2 regions of the Paenibacillus sp. NPDC057934 genome follow, and region 1 is predicted to be linked to the other one. Evidence: riboswitches for the same ligand, from Rfam matches in the RefSeq annotation. Region 1 holds a riboswitch; the other holds the start of a gene.
The links. Region 1 has a riboswitch for S-adenosylmethionine ahead of metA (homoserine O-acetyltransferase MetA). Riboswitches for the same ligand answer to the same signal wherever they lie in the genome.
Positions count from the first base shown of each region.

Region 2: linked by a shared signal. The riboswitch ahead of ACFVRY_RS19955 (methionine ABC transporter ATP-binding protein) and the one ahead of metA (homoserine O-acetyltransferase MetA) in region 1 are both predicted to bind S-adenosylmethionine.

Region 1 is NZ_JBHVPB010000014.1:36,284-39,698, reverse strand. Features, by position in the region: gene ACFVRY_RS26370 (HRDC domain-containing protein) at 1-372, shown strand, start outside; gene corA (magnesium/cobalt transporter CorA) at 457-1,392, opposite strand; SAM riboswitch class I at 1,781-1,911, shown strand; gene metA (homoserine O-acetyltransferase MetA) at 2,025-2,942, shown strand; gene ACFVRY_RS26355 (PLP-dependent transferase) at 2,993-3,415, shown strand, end outside.
Region 2 is NZ_JBHVPB010000008.1:302,741-306,155, forward strand. Features, by position in the region: gene ACFVRY_RS19950 (methionine ABC transporter permease) at 22-690, opposite strand; gene ACFVRY_RS19955 (methionine ABC transporter ATP-binding protein) at 690-1,706, opposite strand; SAM riboswitch class I at 1,810-1,948, opposite strand; gene ACFVRY_RS19960 (Cthe_2314 family HEPN domain-containing protein) at 2,070-2,789, opposite strand; gene ACFVRY_RS19965 (COX15/CtaA family protein) at 2,930-3,415, opposite strand, start outside.

The sequences.
Region 1 (3,415 bases):
CTGCGGTTGAACCGGACTCTGCTTCAGGGCATTGATGGTGGTCTTGGACTAGAGCAGTTAAAGAACGAGACGGGGGTTAGTCGTAGAGAACTGCTGGAAGCGCTGGAGGAACTCGAGAAAGACGGCTATTCTGTGGAGAAGCTGATCGAGCTTGAGCTTGAAAGCATGGCGCATGAGGAGCAGCAGGCGGTCTGGAAGGCCTATGAAGAGTTTGGTGACCTGTTCCTGAAGCCGGTGCTGTACAAGGTCTATGGCGATACACCACCTGCTGCTGCGGGCGGCCTGGAAATCCATTATGAGCGCCTACGGCTGATCCGTATCCGGTTCCGGCGGGAGCAGGCTGGAAGCCTTGATTCGGCAACGAGCTTTTAGCATCGGGTTACATACCAAAAAGACGAAGGATTCATGCCCCTTAGGGTGTGAACTCCTTCGTCTTATGCATTCGTTAGTATTCCTTCATAGCCAGTCTTTCTTACGGAAGATATAAAGCATTCCGCAGCCGAGGGTCAGCATCAGGCCAATTACGGTGTAGTAGCCATATTTGCTATGCAGCTCGGGCATATGGTCAAAGTTCATCCCGTAGATGCCGGTAATGACAGTCAGGGGCATGAATATGGTTGTAATCGCGGTGAATACTCTCATAATTTCATTGGCTCGGTTGGCGATACTGGACTGATAAGCTTCTCGTAAGTTGCCCATCAAATCGCGGTAGGTCTCAAAGGTCTCGGAAATTTTGACGGCATTCTCATAGATGTCGCTGAAATACTTCTGAAGCTGGTCATCGATCAGCCGGAGATCCTTTTTGTTCAACGTGTTGATAACTTCCTTTTGCGGACCGAGCATTTTCTTGAGCCATAGGATTTCACTGCGCAGACCGATGATTTCACTAAGATGTGATTTCTTCGTATGCATGAGGATATCTTCCTCCAGCTTCTCAATCCGGACTTCAATTCGATCGCCGACGGAAAAATAATTATCTACTACAAGGTCAATTAGCAGATACAGGAACTTATCCGGTTCGCTAACTTCCTGCTCCCACAGCATTGGTTTCAAGACACGTAGTTCATTGATCTTCTGCTTCGTCACTGTGATGATAAAATGTCTTCCGAGAAAGACGTTAAGCGCGCGCAGGAAAATCTCCTCATCATCAAACCGAATGCTGTTCACTACAATAAAGTAGTGGCTTTCGTAAATTTCAATTTTTGGACGCTGCTCCTCTTCGCTAAGGCAGTCCTCAACGGCAAGATCATGCAGATTGAACATGGGCTGAATGAGTTCCAGGTCCTCCACATCAGCATCGATCCAATAAAATCCCTCACCAGGCGGGGATAATGTTTCATTAATATCATCAATAGGTGTAAAAACCCCTGCGTTGACCAGCCGGATTTTCATCTGATTCACTCCTTCGATCCCTGTCTTCTCCAGGGACATGCTAATAAAAGCACAGAGAAAAAATCAGCTTGGCCGGGGTCATGTCAGGGTGAAGCGGCAAATGACGTTTCGAGGGCATGAAGAAGAACTGCTCCCGCCGCCGGCAAGCTGATGTTAATCCTGTGTGGTTGTTCGTTCTGTACACTGAGCTGCGAACTTGGGTCGCCCTCCATAATCCTCTCACCTCTTGTCGTCCAGTTTAAAACCCTTGTCTAGTATAACGCCGGGGTATGCCTCTTTCAAGGAAAATTCTTGTCATTTTCAAGGCTCTTCAGCATTGTATGGACTTGACGAGAAGTGGGTTCATGATTTAAAGTGATTTTAAGAAAATTCAACTGAATACAGCTTAATCTTATCAAGAGCAGGTGGAGGGACTAGCCCGATGAAACCCGGCAACCGGCGTGAAGACGCACGGTGCTAATTCTTGCAGGAAACTTTGAGGCGGGCAGATGCCCGGTGAAGATTTCTGGCAGATGAGAGAGGCGCATATGTGAATAAATATGACCTTTCTCGTTCAGAGTGAGGTCTTTTTTGTTTACCCAATGTCAACAGCCGCCAAGCGGTATTCTATTCCCAAGGAGTGAAGACGAGAGATGCCAATTAAGATTCCAGACAGCCTGCCGGCGAAAGAGATATTGTCGGGAGAAAATATTTTTATCATGGACGAGAGTGAGGCGTTTCAACAGGATATACGTCCCTTGCGCCTTGCCATTCTAAATTTGATGCCTACCAAAGAAACCACGGAAACCCAGTTGCTTCGTTTGATCGGTAACTCGCCGCTTCAAGTGGACATTGTGCTGCTGCGTCCCCGTTCCCATACTTCGAAGAACACGTCCGCGGAGCATCTGAACAGCTTCTATACGACCTTCGATGAGATTAGCCACCGCCGATTTGACGGACTTATCGTGACCGGTGCTCCTGTGGAGCAGATGGATTTTGAAGATGTAACGTACTGGGAAGAGCTGAAAGAGATTTTTGAATGGAGTAAAGATAATGTTACTTCGACTATGCACATCTGTTGGGCTGCACAAGCTGGACTGTACCATCACTTCGGTGTGCGCAAGGAAGCATTGCCTGATAAATGTTTTGGCGTATTCCCTCACACACTGAACCATAATAATGTAAAGCTGCTGCGCGGGTTCGATGAACTGTTCTATGTTCCGCACTCTCGGCACACGGATGTGTCCCGCGAAGATATCGAGAGTAATCCAGATCTGCAAATCCTGGCCGAGTCGGATGAAGCGGGCATTTATCTGGTAGCTACAAAGGATGGCCGACAAATTTTTGTCACCGGCCACTCTGAATACGATCCGCTTTCCCTGAAGTGGGAGTATGACCGTGATGTAGCCAAGGGCATGGACATGGCGCTGCCGAAGAATTATTTTCCAAAAGATGATCCGGAGCGTACTCCGCCGGCAACTTGGCGCGCTCATGCTAACTTATTGTTCTCTAATTGGCTCAATTACTATGTATACCAAGAAACACCCTATGATATTGGTCCCATCATTTAAGTTATAGATGCGCATGCAGCAGTGTACTTACTATTAGGAGGTTATATGGAATGGACGACAAACTGAGGATTGAAAGCAGACTTGCCCAAATAGGATCGCTGGAAGACCCGGCCACCGGCGCGGTGAACTTCCCTATCTATAATTCAACAGCGTTTCGCCACCCGAAGCTGGGGCAAAGTACAGGCTTTGACTATAGCCGAACCAAAAGCCCAACACGTTCTGTGCTGGAAACGGCAGCGGCGCAATTGGAATCCGGAGATGCTGCATTTGCCTGTAGTTCCGGTATGGCCGCATTACAAACGATTTTCAGCCTGTTCGGACAAGGGGATCATCTGATCGTATCGCTGGATCTATACGGCGGAACTTACCGCTTGCTGGAGCGGATCATGTCTAAGTTTGGAGTGAGTGCTTCTTATGTGGACACCAACGATCTAGAGGCGCTGGAGTCGGTTCGTCGTCCAGAGACGAAAGCC
Region 2 (3,415 bases), on a different contig from region 1:
GATATCTATAATAAATTCCCCTTATTTCCTTGTAAAATACTTTACCAGCCGGTCACCGGCCATTTGCAGCAGCTGCACCAGAATGACCATTATTACTACAGAGATAATCATGACTTCCTTCTGATAGCGTAGATACCCATATCGGATGGCCAGATCGCCGAGTCCTCCTCCGCCGACTGTTCCTGCCATCGCCGTATAAGAAACGATGGTAACGATGGTAATGGTAATACCGGCCAGCAGACCCGGTCTTGCCTCCGGCAGAAGTACCCGCATAACGATCTGTCCTGTGGATGCTCCCATTCCTTGTGCCGCTTCGATAACCCCACGATCCACTTCCCGCAGTGCCGTCTCTACAAGTCGAGCGAAGAATGGTGTTGCCGCAATAACGAAAGCCGGTATTGTTCCCAACACGCCAATGGTTGTCCCAACAACCGCTTTACTGACAGGCATTAGGACTACAATTAAGATAATGAACGGGATGGAACGCAGGATATTCACTACGAGAGAAATGACGGAATAAATAGCTTTTAAAAAGGTCTGATCCGATCTCCCCCATAAATATAGCATAATTCCGAGTGGTAAACCAAGAATAATTGTGAATATTCCGGAAATTCCTAACATTTTCAGGGTGGATATTGTGGCCTCCATCATTTCCGGCCAGTTCGTTTCGCTAAAATTCAAGCCGCCCATTACGCAATCACCTCCACATCAAGACCTTGAGCCGTCAGTTCTGCGATGGTCTGTGCAATCTTCTCGGCCTCTCCTTCAAAGCGAACGATCAGTTGCCCGTAGGGCACATCCTTGATCGTAGAGATGGTGCCCGAAAGAATAGCAAAATCAACGCCTGTCTCTCGTGCAATCTGGGACAAGGCAGAGCCGTACGTTTTGGGCCCGAGGAAGGTAATCTTAACCGCTTGGGCTGAGCCATCATGGGAGGCGTCAATAGCTGCTCTGAGCGGCCCATCATGCTGTGCCTCACTACGGATAAATTCGCGGGTAATCTCATGCTTGGGCTTCAGGAAGACCTCCGTCACTTCTCCCTGCTCCACAATGCCGCCGCCATGGATGACAGCTACCCGGTCACAGATGCTCTGGATCACATGCATTTCGTGCGTAATGAGCACAATGGTCAGATGGAATCGTTTATTGATATCCAGCAGCAGCCGGAGAATCGAATCCGTCGTCTGCGGGTCAAGTGCCGAAGTCGCCTCGTCACAAAGAAGCACATCCGGGTCGCTGGCCAACGCACGGGCGATGCCGACACGCTGTTTTTGACCGCCTGATAACTGAGCCGGGTACTTGTCCCGATGTTCCTCCAGCCCTACCAGAGCCAACAATTCCTTGACCTTATTATCAATGAAATTCTTTGAAGCGCGTGTCAGCCGCAGCGGAAAGGCGATGTTCTCATATACGGTAGCGGAGGACAGCAGATTGAAGTGCTGAAAAATCATTCCGATCTTGCGGCGCTTCTCCTGAAGCTGACCTTCCAGTAATTGTGTCAGCTCGACGCCATCTACCCAGACCTCGCCTTCGGTCGGACGCTCCAGCAGATTAATGCAGCGGATCAGCGTGCTTTTCCCTGCCCCGGAATGGCCGATGACTCCGAAGATTTCCCCTTTTTTGATCGACAGGTTTAGACCCGAGAGTGCGGTGGCGGTCTTGCTCCCTTTTCCATATACCTTAGTTAGACTCTTTAGCTCTATCAAGCTGCCGTCCTCCTTTAACGATAATATCAGTGAATTATACAAAAAAAGCCCCCGACGATCGTTTGCAGATCGCAAGAGGCCCTGTGCGCTTATAGACAATGCCGTCTCATCTGCCAACGTCCGCACTCACACGGCATTGTAGGAATTAGCACCATGGCACTTATGTACACGTGGTTCACGCATAAACATAAATCGGTTGCCGGGCTTCATCGGGCCTATCCCTCCGCCGCTCTCGATAAGATATGTGATATAGTGTTGTAGGTTGTCATAAAATATCCAGCCTAAGAAGGCATGATTTAGTATAGTTTAGTTCTGCATTCTTTGTCAAAGGAAAATTTTCCGCAGAATTCCATTTTTACATGATCAGGATTTCCCAGTATTCTTAGACCATTGTTCCAGGCTGTATTTATATACAGCCTCTAATGATTTGCAGACCATTTCCAGCCCCTGCTTCAAATCCTCCAGATGACTATCAAGATCCTCCAGCTGTATTTTGTCATGGAGCCCCTGATGTCGCTGCCACAAATCATCTTGCATTTCAGCATTCATATAATGGATTTCGGCATTGCGGCGCTTGCGCAGGTTCTGCAGTGGCTCCCGGTAAGAGTTCTTAATGTTCTCCAGTTGATCGGCTAGCGCAGCATGTTCCCTGTGAGTAAGAAATTCCCGGAGTACCGTGAAATAGGAGAAGTGGGTTTTAACCCTGGATGTATTAAGATCATAAATACTGTTCAATACCGTTCCAAGCTTGTCCAGCAAAGAGAAGACACGAATAAATCCGTTTTTATAAAAATACACATATCGCGCATATTCGCCCTGCTCGGCCACCGACATATCATCCATATACCCAGCCTTTACGGATTTTCGATAAAAGGTAGCGGCAAACCAACTCTGCTCCAATTCATCTAATGAGACGATCAGGCCGCGAGTCCAGATCTCAAGCTTCCGGTACTCATGATCACGGTCCTCATACTTGTTTATTTCCTTGCGCAGCTGCGATGTGAATTCCGCCATATGTTCCATCGCCTCAGCGAGCACACCGCTGTTCACACGGGGTGATTCCCCCAGCAATATCCGCAGCATATGTTCTCCTCCTTAGCCTACTTCGAATGCAGTGATTCAAATATGAATGTTAAGCTAAGATCCTGATCTTTCCGCAGTTACTTCAACCATCGACGCAAAGTACTGTGTCTCTAGGTTATTGTCCCACCCTGCAAGCCACTCTATCCATCCCTGTTTCCCTTGCTAAGCTGCCATACCCGTACGCTCATATAACACAGTACACCGAATAGTCCGGCAATTAGCAAAATGTGAGCAAGAGCGGCAAAGATGTAGAGCTTATCATTCCCAAGCGTATACACAACCGCCGCCCCGCTAAACACCTGCATCAGGCATAGCAGAACCGCTGCAACCCCCAGCATTCTCAGCTCTCTGTGGTCCTTCTGCTTCCAGAAAGCCAAATGTCCCAGCAATGCCGTTAACATAAACAGCAGCAAAGCCGCTATCCGGTGTGTGAACACTACCCCAACGCCCCCCGATAGCTCGGGAATCCACTCCCCATTACAAAGTGGCCAGCCAGAGCAGCCCCCTTGGGAGTCGGTATGGCTAACAAACGCCCCTATGTAGACAACGATGTAAGAATAAATTGTCGTGAACCAAGTCAAATTGCGAAAAGAAATACTTACCGGCTTGCCGGGCAAAGGAAGAGC